3 regions of the Vibrio sp. THAF64 genome follow, and region 2 is predicted to be linked to each of the others. Evidence: predicted binding sites of a transcription regulator. Region 2 holds the regulator's gene; each other region holds the start of a gene.
The links. Region 2 encodes PurR, which represses purine synthesis genes. Its sites were predicted from a motif close to TNANGNAAACGTTTNCNTNA; they were not measured.
Positions count from the first base shown of each region.

Region 1: the regulator PurR is predicted to act here: its motif matches at 2,751-2,770, upstream of FIU99_RS09110 (phosphoribosylaminoimidazolesuccinocarboxamide synthase).
Region 3: the regulator PurR is predicted to act here: its motif matches at 3,244-3,263, upstream of FIU99_RS12975 (NCS2 family permease).

Region 1 is NZ_CP045355.1:1,993,903-1,998,694, reverse strand. It holds gene FIU99_RS09125 (nucleotidyltransferase family protein) at 1-303, shown strand, start outside; gene FIU99_RS09120 (helix-turn-helix domain-containing protein) at 295-1,008, opposite strand; gene FIU99_RS09115 (hypothetical protein) at 1,165-1,506, shown strand; gene FIU99_RS09110 (phosphoribosylaminoimidazolesuccinocarboxamide synthase) at 1,551-2,654, opposite strand; gene FIU99_RS09105 (SulA-like leucine-rich domain-containing protein) at 2,851-3,243, opposite strand; gene FIU99_RS09100 (DMT family transporter) at 3,708-4,580, shown strand; gene FIU99_RS09095 (MBL fold metallo-hydrolase) at 4,695-4,792, shown strand, end outside.
Region 2 is NZ_CP045355.1:2,426,016-2,430,807, reverse strand. It holds gene FIU99_RS11110 (alpha/beta fold hydrolase) at 1-48, shown strand, start outside; gene FIU99_RS11105 (DUF2007 domain-containing protein) at 45-356, opposite strand; gene FIU99_RS11100 (TVP38/TMEM64 family protein) at 353-1,048, opposite strand; gene FIU99_RS11095 (TfoX/Sxy family DNA transformation protein) at 1,188-1,781, opposite strand; cyclic di-GMP riboswitch class I at 1,968-2,054, opposite strand; gene purR (HTH-type transcriptional repressor PurR) at 2,200-3,207, opposite strand; gene torD (molecular chaperone TorD) at 3,424-4,071, opposite strand; gene torR (two-component system response regulator TorR) at 4,309-4,792, shown strand, end outside.
Region 3 is NZ_CP045355.1:2,777,319-2,782,110, forward strand. It holds gene frsA (esterase FrsA) at 1-1,181, opposite strand, end outside; gene tet(34) (oxytetracycline resistance phosphoribosyltransferase domain-containing protein Tet(34)) at 1,391-1,855, opposite strand; gene FIU99_RS12975 (NCS2 family permease) at 1,936-3,225, opposite strand; gene FIU99_RS12980 (aminoacyl-histidine dipeptidase) at 4,242-4,792, shown strand, end outside.

The DNA.
Region 1 (4,792 bases), 430 kb from region 2:
AACTGGCAGGTTAGAAACCAAGCCATGATGCATGAGCGCAATGGTGATCGCGCGTATACGGATTTGATTGATGCCATGAGTTTCTGGCCGGAAAAAGAAACCGCGGTGGCAATTAGACAGCTTGCGCGTGGAGAATACCAGTGCCTTTCATCATTTGGTTTTGATAGCTTGTTCGCTTTGAAAGTGACGCACAACCCTAAGCGCTCTCAAGCATTGTTTCATCAAAGGGTGAAAAGTAAGCGCTGGATGGAAAACTGGCCTCGATTACGAGTTGTGACAGACACTGATACGCCACTACTGTGAACCGAAATACACACTGGGAGTGACGCCAAAACGTGCTTTAAAAGCAGTGATAAAGCTGCTGGTGTTACTGTACCCACAAGACAGTGCGACGCAAGTGATACTTAAGCCTTTTTCCAACATAGGCAATGAGCTGACGAGTCTGGCTTGTTGTCGCCAGAACCCAAAAGCCATCCCGGTTTCTTTCTTGAACAGCCGACTCAAAGTCCGTGTGCTGGTACCAAAATCATGCGCTAATTCTGTTTGCGAGCGGGCGTCATCTGGTGTTGCTAATAGGGTATCGGCGATTTGGCGCATTTTTGCCTCCTTGGGTAGAGGTAAATAGAGATTACTCGCAGGGGCAAGGTGAATCTCATCCAGCAGAACTTGAAACTGTCGCTGTTGAGGCTCTGTCATCGCCGATAAGTTGAAATGGGTAATTCGCTCAATGAGAGCTTGAATAAGAGTGTTGGATTGAATGACCTTCGCTTGTTGCGGAAAGGCATTGAGCCAAGTTGAAGGTACGTAGATCATGACAGCTTCTATGTCAGCCACAACATCAGATCTGTGTTGTAAATGGGGAGGAATCCAGCCAAGACATGCGGGAGTAATCGTCCATTGCTGATCACTTGTTTCAATCGTAAATATACCCTTGCTCACCCAGTAAAGCTGCGCATACTCATGCTGGTGCCATTCGGTTTCGGATGCCGCTGGGTGATGAATCTTCAATATTTCAATGCAATTCATATGGCGTAATAAGTAAATATTATGTCTATTTAAAGAAATTATGCCTATTCGTTAGCCGTTATTCTATCCCTGTGTTTGAGGTTTCAAGCGTTATGACTTGGCAACCCCACGTAACAGTAATCAAAAGAGGATTGAAAAATGGATAAGAATACATCTCTAGCGCAGCAGCTTTCGGCGGTTAACCACAAAATAGTTGCCGAAGGTCAGGTACTGCCGATCGTAACATTGAAAGATGGCACTATGATTCCAACCGGAACCGTTGGGGCGATGCTGCACAATATAATCAGATACAACGAAGGGGAGCGTGGCGAAGTTGTGCAGGATTTAAAATTAGCCATTCCAGCATTGGCAAGCTTTGGTTTGTTTGAATTGTTTACGCCGGAAGAATGGATACTAGGAGATAATCCGGGCCGTTGCTTTGTAGGGCATTTGGCTCAGGCTTACATTGAACAGGGAACCGTAGAAGGTTTTAAGGGATAGTAAGTTAGAGAAAGACGCCCAAGTGATGACTTGGGCGTCATTGATTAGTCAACCAAGCCGTATTCTCTGCTCAGTACATCGATAATTTCTTGTTTCGGATTGGCACTCAGTTTGATCGGTTGCCCGGTGATCTTCTCTGCGATGCCTGTATAGGTCTGTGAAATCTCCATCAGCGCCTCAAGCGGAAGCTCGTTATCGCGCGCTAAAGCTTCACGCTCAGGCATACGTTCTTTGTTAAGCAGAATATCAGGATCAGGGAAGTGGTTAAGTAAGAACTGGCGGAAGCCTTCTTTAGAGTTTTCAACAATATGACCGTTTTTGTATTCTTGCTCATCCCAAATACGAGAAGAGTCTGGTGTGCCCACTTCATCCATGTAAATCAGCTTTTCATTGCCTGAGGCATCGTGCACATAACCAAATTCAAACTTGGTATCAACGAAGATTTGCTCAACTTGAGACAGAGCATTACTGATCACAGCAAACCCTTCGCTCAGCAGTTTTTCATACAGGCTGATATCGTTCGCGCTAGAGAAGTTGAACGCAGCAAAGTTATCTTCAATGTTCTGACGCGTGATATTCACATCGTCAGCTTCCGGGACACCGGGAATGCCTTTCAGAATGCCTTTAGTTGACGGTGTCATCAAAAGCTCAGGTAACGCGGTGTCTTTCTCTAAGCCTTCTGGTAGCTGGATTCCGCAGAAGTCACGTTCGCCTTTGTCGTAAGCGCGCCACATTGAGCCAGTAATGTACTGACGACAAATCGCTTCAATCATGATTGGTTTCGCTTTCTGAACGATCCAAACCAAAGGGTGAGGAATATCCAAGATATGGCTGTCCGCCAGACCGTTCTCTTTGAAGAGCTTAAACCAGTGATTGGAAATCGCGTTGAGTGCCGCCCCTTTACCGGGTACGCCCTTTAATCCGCCTTGTCCGTGCCAGATACAGTCGAATGCAGAGATGCGGTCGCTGATAACCATGATGGCAAGCGGTGCATCTTCCGCAACATCGTAGCCTTTTTCCTTAATCAGACGTTGGCTGTCTTCCTCTGTTAGCCAGTATACAGAGCGTACTTTGCCACTATGAACGGGTTTGTTGGTACGAATGGGAAGATCATCATTAACAGCAAGAACTTGATCAGCGAGACTCATTTAGACATTCCTATCTTTGTCAAAAATGGAAGGTTGCCGGCGAGAGGCAATCGATTTGCAGAGAATCATACCAGAACTAAATTAACCTTCCAGAGAAAAAGCAAACGTTTGCTTGTAAATGTTCTTTAGGAATTAGAAATTAGCTAAAAACAAAAAAGCCTCTCGAAAAGAGAGGCAGAAGACAGTGCAAATGAAATTAGTGGAATTGATTGTGGCTTTCAACAAAGAAGACTTCGCAATGGTATTGGCTCGCGAGATCACGAAGCAATGATTGTTCTACGAGTTCAATATTATCTGATGCGACAACAGCGCTGGCATTACCGGATTTAATTGCTTTGACTACGATTTCAAACTCTGACTGTGTTTGCGAAGACTTCATCTGAATGATCTTTTTACAGCTGACATTGTATGAAGAGAACTGTTCGTAATCTGGACGAGGGCATTCGGCAGTGAACAAGATCCATTGTTTCTGGTTAGACAACCCTGCTAAACGGCTGAGCGTCGAGTCTGCAATGTTCATTGGTTGAGTTGGTTGAGCCAATACATTGAATTTAGAAACTGAGCGATTTGTAGTGTGTACCTGAAACATAATTACTGTCCTTACATACATGCTGTATGTCTATACAGTAGTTTAATTGTGTCAGTTGATCAAGCAATATTTGTTGTCTTTTTGTACGTTTATTTTGCGTGGTATCTGAAGTTTTTTGTTTAACTGTTTGTTTTTAAGCATTAATTTTTATTTCTATTCTAGCGTTGCGATGAGATAGAAGTATGAGGAAATGTGATCTAAAACACAATTTTTCATACAGTGTTATACAGTGGTTGTCGAGGTGCCTGAATAACGTCTAGTGATGCGGCAAGTAAAGAAATGCACATGTTGAGTACCATGAGACTTTGGTATCGGGGATTTTTTTCATCAAGTGCCACCATATTCTCTGTATATATAATATTGGGCACGAAAATAGGATTAGACTTTTCTTGGTAATTCTTGAACAAATCTGCGACTATCGGAAATTCCCGAATTAACAGAATAATAATTAAAGAGAATTTGTATTGAACTCAGAAAGCAAAGCCGCTTGGATTCTTGTTGCCACTACCGCATTGGCCGGTTTAGGGTGGATTTTTTCCAAAGAAACGATTCAAGGTTTACCGCCATTTGGCTTTGTCGGTTTACGCTTTGTGGTCGCTTCAATATGTTTACTTCCTTTCTGTTTCAAATCACTCAAACAACTCAGCCTAAAACAGCTTGCTCAAGCAATGGGTGGCGGTTGTATTCTGGCGCTTGCGCTCCTTGCTTGGGTACATGCTATCGCAGTCAGTGAAACCCTTGGTGAAGGGGCGTTTATTGTTAGCTTATCTATGATTATTGTTCCTATTGTTGCTTGGGCGCTGTACAAGGAACGGCCAAAGCGTGCGTTCTGGATTGCGATGCCGATTGCGGTATCCGGTCTGGCATTTCTTTCTTTACAAGGAGAGTGGAACAGTTCAGCTGGACAACTTTGGTTCTTAGCCAATGCCTGTCTACTTGCTTTGCATTTCAATGTGAATAGCCGACTAGCACAAAACCTACCGGTACTGACACTGACTTGTATTCAGCTATTTGTTACTGGCGTTATTGCTTTAGTGGCTTCCGCTTTATTTGAGACAGTACCTGTTAGTGTGGATGCCAGCATTTGGGGATGGTTTGCTGCCAGTGCCGTTCTTGCAACTAGCTTGCGATACGTGATGCAGACGCTTGGCCAGAAACACAGCAATCCAGGCAATGCCGCCCTTATCATGCTACTTGAACCGATCTGGACCGTGATACTCAGTATTATCTGGTATGGCGAACAGCTCTCGGCCAACAAACTGCTAGGATGTAGTTTGATTTTACTCGCTCTGATTTTCTACCGCACAGATGGACGTCTCTTGAGACTCAAACGCTAATCCCCATATTTGACCAACTGGTCCGATGTCACATCATGGAGTATTTACTCTGTTCATTTATTGGCTTATTGCTAAATTGGAAAATGTAAATACATTGTTAAATTGGCAGTTCAAATGAAGCTTCATACCATTGATGGTTATATTCAGAAAATGTACTTAGCCGAGTATCCAGATAAGCTGATGCTACTGGATGGGGCGAGTAGGGCAGATGT
Region 2 (4,792 bases):
AATCAACACTCTATTGCCTTCATTAAACAACAAGCCATTACCAACTAAGCAGGGCCAGCGGCACCACACTGCCAGCAGATAGCGAATTGTGCTTCGTTAGTTTCTCCGCATTCCTCACATTGCCATTCCGAGCCAACCAGTGTTTGCTGCATATATTGTTCAATGATAGCGCTGGCTTGATTATACATCTTGCTATCGAGAAGCCATATATAGGGTTGGGAGTTTTCACCGAAAGGGACTTCACCCTGCAAGCCAAACATACCTTCTCCTCGCACTTCACATGGAATGCAGTTTGATTTAAGAAGCTCGCAAACAATGTGAGCTTCTGGTGGGTTATTGGCGGTGAATATCTTCAAGAAGGGCTCCCATTTTGTGCTTGAGGCGCGCCTTTAATTTTTGCCATCACCCATTTAGCAATGACAGGGAAAAGCCCTAGTAGTGCGAATGAGGCTAAGACAGACGGAGATACGATTCCTGACAAGCTGTCAATTTGTGCCAATTGTGTACCTGCATTCAGATACACCGCAGTGCCTGGCAGCATACCTAACTGGCTAACGAGATAAAATCTCGCTGTTGAAAGTGGTGTCAGACCCATTAGAAGGTTGATCAGGAAAAACGGGAACACGGGGATCAGGCGCAATGAAAACAAGTAAAAAGCACCGTCTCTTTCAACGCCTTGGTTGATGGCATTCAGCTTGTCACCAAACTTACTCTGAACCCAGTCACGCAAGAGGAAACGACTGCTCAAAAAGGCTAGTGTCGCACCTATGGTACTGGCAAAAGAAACAAGTAGTAGACTGGTCCAGAAACCAAACAAAGCTGCGCCGAGGAGAGTGACCACCGCTGCACCAGGGATCGAAAAGGCGGTAATGGCGACATAAGCCAAGAAATAAGTAACGGCTGCAAGCACAAAGTTGTTATTGATGTATTCAGAAAGCGCTATTTGTTGGGCTTTCGCGTTTTCTAAGGTGAGGTATTGACCAAAGTTAATACCGAGAAAAACGATCAGGCCAACCAGCAGGACACCCAACACAAGTTTCTTATTCATAACGACTTCCTCTGTTTCGAGTCTCAGGCTTTCGACTCAATAAAAATTGTTAACAAATAAGAACCGTTTGGCAAAGATTAAATTTCACAAACAATAAAAAAGCCAACCTGAGTGGTTGGCTTTTCATCAATTTTGTCGATCAGTTGTTCAGTTTGTTGACCAGCTCTTGTCGTCGCTCTGGTGGAATCACTGACCAGTGTTTTCCGTTAATCGCCCCTTCAAGCGCCCATAGCAATTCAAGAGAGACCTCAGCAGAGTGCGTTGCCTGAATGGCCCTAAACGCTTCTACTGAACCTGCCTCTTCAAGGTTTTCAACGCTATCGATACCTGCTTTCTTTAGCATTCGTTCTGTTGCCAGACGGAGGTTCGGTAGGTCTTTGAGGCGATTTGGTCGTGTTTTAGCCTGCGACGTTTTCTCTTTCTTAGCTATCGCCAATGCACTTTGTGCGAGGGCGAGAGCACGAGTTGGGCAGGAAGCCACATCGTCAGTTAAAGCGAAATATTTGGTAACGACCGGAAAACCTCGTTTTTTATAAACGTAGGGTTCTAAGCCTTCAGATTTGAATTGACTAGCCAGTTTGTCATCCGCGCGGATGTGAAGCTTATCGTTGACCACCAATGCGAACATTGTGTCGTCTGCGAAGATTCCGAATCCGCCGAACATCGAACGCGATTTTATACGACCAAGCTGATCAAAAAGCCGCATCGAGTCTTTAAGTATTGGTTTATCCATGCTGTGTTATCTCGGTGTATATTATTATACGCCACCAAATTCAGGTCCGAGAGAATAGCAAAATAATGCAGATAAAGTGTCAGTAAGGTGTCATACCGAAATAAAACTCACACGTTAGTTACTTAGCTCTAGATAACAATTACAGTGTACTGTTTTAAACGATACGGATCGTTTGCATTTTTGCCCATCGGCAACCCCGCTACCTTTCAGTCTCCTGAGTCAGGCCGGAAGCTTTGCGTCCCACTCTTTCGAAGTGGTTTGCCCTGTTCGTGGCATTAGTCGAACATTTTAAGGATAAATAAAATTTGAGGTAAGTATCACATCTCTATTGATCAAATGTGATCTTGGTTCAAGGAAATTGCGTGAAAATGATATGTCCGACTAATAGATTGAGTTATTAGTCGGACTATTGAGCATGCTATTTGTTTAAGTTGTACACCGTATCACGCACGACAATTTCAGGGTGCATTTCGAATACACGCTTTTCGTGTTCTTTGTCCTTGATACGCTCTAGAAGGATTTCAAACGCGTTTTTACCAACACGACGTTTAGGTTGGTGAACCGTTGTTAGCGGTGGTGAGAAGTACTCTGCAAGCTCAATGTTATCGTAACCAATCACAGAAATATCTTCAGGTACGCGAATACCTTTCTGCTGTAGACGACTCATTAAGCCAAGTGCCATAGTATCGTTGAAGCAGAATACTGCGGTTGGCTTGTCGTCCATGGCGACAATTTTGTCTGCCGCTAATACCGCAGTATCACATTCGAAGTTACCTTCAAGAATCCAATCTTCTTTCACGGTTAGATTCGCTTCATCCATTGCACGACGGAATCCTAGGATGCGTTCCTGACAAGCTGCCTTTTCAAAGTGTCCGCTTAAGCAAGCAATGTCTTTGTGACCGTTATCGATAAGGTATTTCGTCGCGAGGTAGCCACCTTCTTCTGAGTTATCAATGATCTTATCGGCTTGAGAACTCTCAGGGCCCCAGTCCATAACTACTTTTGGGATGTCTTTATGGCGGTCCAGCATTTCGCTCAGTTCTTCAGTCAGGTCAGAACACATAACCAAAATGCCATCGACACGCTTTTCTGCCAGCATGCGAATGTAGTCGCGTTGCTTTTCGTAAATACCACCAGTGTTACACAAGATCAAAGTGTAGCCTTGACGATAACAGTAGCTCTCAACACCATCGATGACTTCAGAAAAGAACAGATTGGTAGATTGAGTAACAAGCATACCAATGGTGCGTGTACTGTTGCACTTTAAGCTACGGGCAACAGCACTGGGGGCGTAATTCAGTTCGGTAACGGCTTCCATTACCTTTTCCTGAGTCGCTTCAGCAACAAAGCGAGTTTTGTTAATTACGTGAGAAACGGTTGTAGTAGACACGCCAGCTAAGCGTGCCACGTCTTTTATAGTGGCCATAAGGTTCTGTCCTGTCGATGACTGCCAGGAAGCATATTCAGATTGTAGAATAATTTGGCAGAAAGTATCAGAAACACAAAAACCGCTGTATTCAGCGGTTTGTCTCTAGTTCATTCGTTTTTATCGTTTGCGGTCACGATTTTAGACCGCAAACAACAGAAGAGCAAATAAAAAACGTAACAGTGATAAGTTATGTATCACACAATTACTATATGGTTACTCGCCTTTCAGATAGGCACAATCCAACTCAAGAAAGGCGATCAACAGCAATGAAACTGCAGAATAAAATCCAAACTCATCTAACGCCTGACACTTTTTACTAAATTGTGGAATCCAGCTGAGGAGCTGTTGCTGGATAAATTGCTCTTGCTCTGAAAACGCTTCTTCCATATGTCGGTCTTGCTCTAACTCATTAGAACGGATGATCAGATTGCCAAGGAAATCGAGCTCAATAGCGATATGGTCAGCTGGTTCATTAAGACCCTTTTCGACCTCGATGCCATGCTCTGCCATCAGCTTTTCCATATCAGTAGCAGGCTGATCATTGAGCAGGCCAGACTTGCCAATGTACATTGACGCGTAAGGCAGTGCGGAATCCTTATCTGACTTTAGAAACAAATCGCAGAAATCAGCGGCGAGTTCCAGTTGTGCATCATCGCGATCCATCAGTCGATTTAATGCGTCAATTACGCGCTCTATTGCTGGCTTAAGGTGGGAGTTTTCACCAAGTCCGGTCAAGAAAGATCGGATCTCTGCTGAGTGATACTGCTGAAGGTTATCTTCTGTGAGCTCTTTGGCATAAAGGCTCGACAGCCACCAGTATATTTCGGCACGTTTTTCGTTGAATGCTTTGATTTCTTGCATTAGTTCAGACTCCTGAAAATTCTACCTATTAGTTTAACGAATAAAAATGAATAGCGGTAATGGTGGTTGTTTCAGGTTGAGTGCAAAAATGGAAAGTTATGAACGCCAGAGACTAGGTTTGTTTTGAATCAATAAACACTCAGGTTTCTGGATAGTAAGCGGACAAAGACTAGAATTGTTACTGATTATGAATAGAATACAAGTGAAGACAATTCCAAGTGTAATTAAGTGGTGTAAATGAGCTATCACGTATTAGTAGTTGAAGATGACGCAGTGACTCGCAGCAAGTTGGTTGGGTACTTTCAAAATGAAGGTTATCAGGTCAGCGAAGCCGAAAGCGGCGAGCAAATGCGCGACACGCTACAAAATCATGCGATTGACTTAGTGATGCTTGATATCAATCTTCCTGGTGAAGATGGGTTGATGCTCACTCGCGAACTTCGCAGTCAGTCGGATATTGGAATTATCCTGGTAACAGGACGCACGGATAGCATTGATAAAATCGTAGGTCTAGAAATGGGCGCAGACGATTATGTAACCAAACCGTTCGAACTTCGTGAACTGCTTGTTCGTGTTAAAAACCTATTGTGGCGAATTGCCGCTGCTCGCAATGCCATCGACGTCAATGAGCAGCATAAAAATGAAGGTAATGTGGTACGTTTTGCGGAATGGACTTTCGATGTTCAGCGTCGCGCTCTGAGTAAAAATGGCGAGCCCGTGA
Region 3 (4,792 bases), 350 kb from region 2:
ATTGTTTTTGCACTGATTTTCTTCGCTTTTCCGTAATCACTAAACAAGGCAACCAGCTGGTTATCACTGTAGGGTGAAACCGGATCGCTTTCGAGGCTCATTGCCAGAATAGGCACCTTAGTTTTACGGTTAGATAAAATGCCCTGCACCTTAAGCGACCAAGCCATCAACTGACCCGCCAAACTGTTGACGTCTACCGCGTTCTTCCCTAAGCGCGATGCTAAAACATCAAGGTACATTTTCGGCATTTTCTTCAACTTTTCCGGTGAAGAAAGTACATCGTGAATCGGAGCTCCTAAGCTGACACACGCTTTAATCTTATCTGGCTCCATAAAAGACAGTCTGACTAGAGCATTGCCGCCAAACCGAAACCCAATCAACCCTACCCTATGATGATCAACCCAAGGAATATTAAACAGTTCGTTCAATACCGCTTGGTGGATGCAAGAGGTATCTTCTGTTAGCGTCCAATGACTGCTATGCCCAACTGAAGGCATATCGACAGTCAACATTGCGATGTCTTTTTTCGCTAAATGGTCACGGAACAACTTCCACATGTCGGTTTGTAAGCTATCCAGCCCCGCACTGACCATCACCACAGGTTGCGGCTTATCGGTTTTGGTCAAATGAAGATGGGCGATTATGCGTTTATTCTGGTAGGGAATTTCTATCTGCTTAACGATATATTTTGTTTTCTTGGAGGCTTCCGTATACGCATTGCTGGCAAGAACCTGAGCCTGAGTTGCCAGATTATCATTCTTAAGATGCGGGTAACCGGCAATACTAAAACATAAAGAAGCATTGAACAGTTCATCGGCGGCTTCTTCACCCTTTAATTCATTAGAACGTTTGTGATGCAGCATACCCAGCTTGGTCCACTCGTAAGTCCAGTTCCCACTGTGGTAGCCCATTACGGTATCTAGCCACTCGTCGTGAGTACGTGAATGTTTTGAGGACGCAATCTTTGCCAATACCGCTTCGACTTCAATAGGATCCAAACCTTGCCATGCCCACTGCATTCGACGCAGGTTTCGATACCATTTAAAGCCATCTTGTTCACGCTTTTCATCCAACATCGATTGGCTGCTGGGCATGTATTGCGTCAGTGCGGAGGTTTCTTTGGCTTGTTTATGATTGGTGAACAGGGTTTCGGAGAGGTTTTTGCTCACTTCTTCAGACATAAGGAGGCCTAGTTAGAATAATTTTCTACATTGTATACCTGTCACGATGTAAAAGGCAGGCCAGAGTCAAGGTTCACTGCATTAGTTCACGAAAAGTTATGATAGGAAAGGAGAGGCAACATTGGGAAAACCACGAGAGGCAAATGGCAACCCAACAAAAAATGACCCATTAAGGGCCATTTCTCTTTTACTGAACAATCCGGTGAGGATTATTTTTGCTTGCGATTGATCGGCTCAGCGTACTGAATCGACATATCCCAAGGCTGCTCGATCCAAGTTTCCTGCGCGATATCAACCACGTAGTCATCAAGAAGAGCTGCACCAGATGGTTTAGCACATACCGCAATCAGTTTTGCTTTCGGGTATAGCTCACGCAGCTTACGAGCGGTATCACCGCTGTCCACTAAATCTTCAACGATTAGGTAACCTTCACCGTCACCTTCTGGTGCTTTCAATACACTCATATCACGTTGATGATCGTGGTCGTAGCTAGAGATACAAATGGTATCAACGTAACGAATACCCAGTTCACGAGCCAGAATTGCACCTGGAACAAGACCACCACGACTTACCGCCCAGATACCTTTCCACTGCTCTGCTGGCATTTGTTGCTCAGCAAGCTCACGACAATAACTGTGCATTTGATCCCAAGTAATAATGAATTTCTTACTCATTGTTCTAAACCTAATAATAAAAAGTTGAGGGCCTGTCCATTCAACTCAACGTAGAACGCACAGCCCCTTGATGAAGCTCTTTAAGCAACAATGTATTTGAAGATAAAGATTGCCGACATCACCCACACACTAAGGGAAACGTCACGACCTTTACCACTGAATAATTTGATTGCCGCGTAAGCGATGAAGCCAAGAGAAATACCTTCCGCAATAGAGAAAGTCAGAGGCATCAGCAAACACGTCACAACAACTGGTGCCGCTTCTGTCAGGTCTCGCCAATCAATGCTCACCAAACCAGAAAGCATGAGGATCGCCACATAAAATAGCGCACCAGCCGTCGCATACGCAGGGATCATACCAGCCAATGGCGAGAAGAATAGAGCAAGTAGGAACAAAATACCAACTACAACAGCGGTTAGACCTGTGCGACCACCAGCGGCAACACCAGATACACTCTCAATGTAAGAAGTCGTGTTTGACGTGCCCAACAGAGCACCTACCGAAGTAGCAGTTGAGTCAGCAAGAAGTGCTTTATTCAGACGAGGAATTTTACCATCTTTATCCATCAGACCTGCTTTTTGAGACACACCAACCAGCGTGCCAGCAGTATCAAATAAGTCGACGAAAAGGAAAGCAAAAACCACTGAAATCATACCGATCTCAAATACTGCAGAAAAATCCAACTGCATGAAGGTCGGTGCAATGCTTGGTGGCGTTGACATGATGCCACCCCATTGCACATCACCAAACGCTAAACCTAAGCCAGTAACCGCCAAAATAGCGATCATCACCGCGCCTTTTACGCCACGGTGAACCAGTGCAATAGTCAGGAAGAAGCCAATTGAAGCTAGTACTGCAGGTAACGAAGTAATCGAGCCAAGAGAAACAAGTGTCGCCGGGTTATCAACCACGATACCTGCATTCTTTAACGCGATAAATGCCAAGAACAAGCCAATACCCGCCGAAATACCCGTGCGCAAAGAAAGTGGGATGGAGTTTATGATCCACTCTCGGATCTTAAACACACTCAATAGAATGAATAGCACACCGGATACAAATACTGCTGCTAATGCAACTTGCCATGTATATCCCATACCAAGAACAACGGCGTAGGTGAAAAAGGCGTTCAGCCCCATTCCCGGAGCCTGGGCGATTGGGTAGTTAGCGACAAAGCCCATGATGAAACAGCCGATAGCCGCCGCTAAACAGGTCGCGACGAAGACAGCACCACGATCCATACCGGCATCAGCTAAAATAGCCGGGTTTACAAAGATGATGTAAGCCATGGTAAGGAAGGTTGTCATACCGGCTATGATCTCAGTTTTTACATTCGTTCCGTGTTCACTGAGCTTGAATATTTTTTCGAACATAATCGAATTCCAAAGGGTAAAAGTAAACGGTTGCGTAATCGATTGGCGGGATTATAAAGTCTACAAATGGCAAATTCCAGATAGAATTAGGACTCTAATCAATATTTCTATCTGTAAAACTTGCTCTCAAACGCCCCACCTAAGTGAACATTAGTAAAAAATCCTATTAGTTCAATACATAACAGTGATGTACCTACGAGCCTTTGAAAGGTGATTTTTTCAACCATGTCGTAAACTTACATTGAAGAAAAAGCCCTGAAACGAGATTGGATATGTGTTTATGCGAATAAAATGAAGCAAAGCTGATGAGAATAGAGAAATCATGCCATTGCGGCAGACATTTTCAGCAGATAAAAAAACGCCACTCAAATTGAGTGGCGGTTGAATCATGTCAGCAAATTAGGAGCTGTAATAAAATTCCAATTATAGGGGTGAACAAACTTGTTCGAGAGTCACAAGCTCGGAATTAGTAACCGAAGCTCGTTGGATATGCAAAATTGCCAGTGTAAACAGAGTTGTTTATCCAGAATGTTGCACTTGGTAAACCTTTCATAACTATCACCTTCTAAATCAATGAAAACAGATAACAAATATTGATTTCTCAGTTCCTTGGAGGCGACAAATCGGACTCATCCTTTGAGCATTTTCTCTTCGCTTTCGAAGTTGGTTACTAATATACCCCAAAGAAAATTAATTACAACAACAAAAGTGACAAAAGTCACATAAATTTCAAAAAATGACTCAGATCAAATGATTTTAGTAATTAAATTACAGAAATATTAATTTAGATATTACTTTTATTACACTCAATAAGAATACAGTCTCACATGGAAAAATCATTGAATCTAGGTTCTGTGATGACAGCGAAACATTTCGTTTCTGCTTTTACTACTACCTAACCTTAGGTAGTGCTATTCTGTGCCTCTCTACCCAATAGGTCAGATTTGGTTTTTTGTTCGTTTAATTAACGCAATTACCTAACAAGATCTGGCATTATTATGATTAAGGAGTCATCCGTGTCTGAATTCCATTCTGAAATCAGCAACTTATCACCTGCACCATTATGGCAGTTTTTCGATAAGATCTGCTCTATCCCTCACCCTTCTAAACATGAAGAAGCGCTCGCTCAATACATTGTGGGCTGGGCGACTGAGCAAGGCCTAGATGTCCGTCGCGATCCGACGGGCAATGTTTTCATTAAAAAGCCAGCAACACCTGGCATGGAAAACAAGAAGGGCGTAGTTCTTCAAGCACACATCGATATGGTGCCGCAAAAGAATGAAGACACGGATCATGACTTCACTAAAGATCCTATCCAACCTTATATAGACGGTGAATGGGTAACCGCAAAAGGGACCACTCTAGGTGCAGACAACGGTATGGGTATGGCGTCTTGCCTAGCAGTACTGGCATCTACCGATATTAAACACGGCCCGATTGAAGTACTTCTGACTATTGATGAAGAAGCAGGTATGACAGGTGCCTTTGGCCTGGAAGCAGGCTGGTTAGAAGGTGAGATTCTGCTGAACACCGACTCTGAGCAAGAAGGCGAAGTCTACATGGGCTG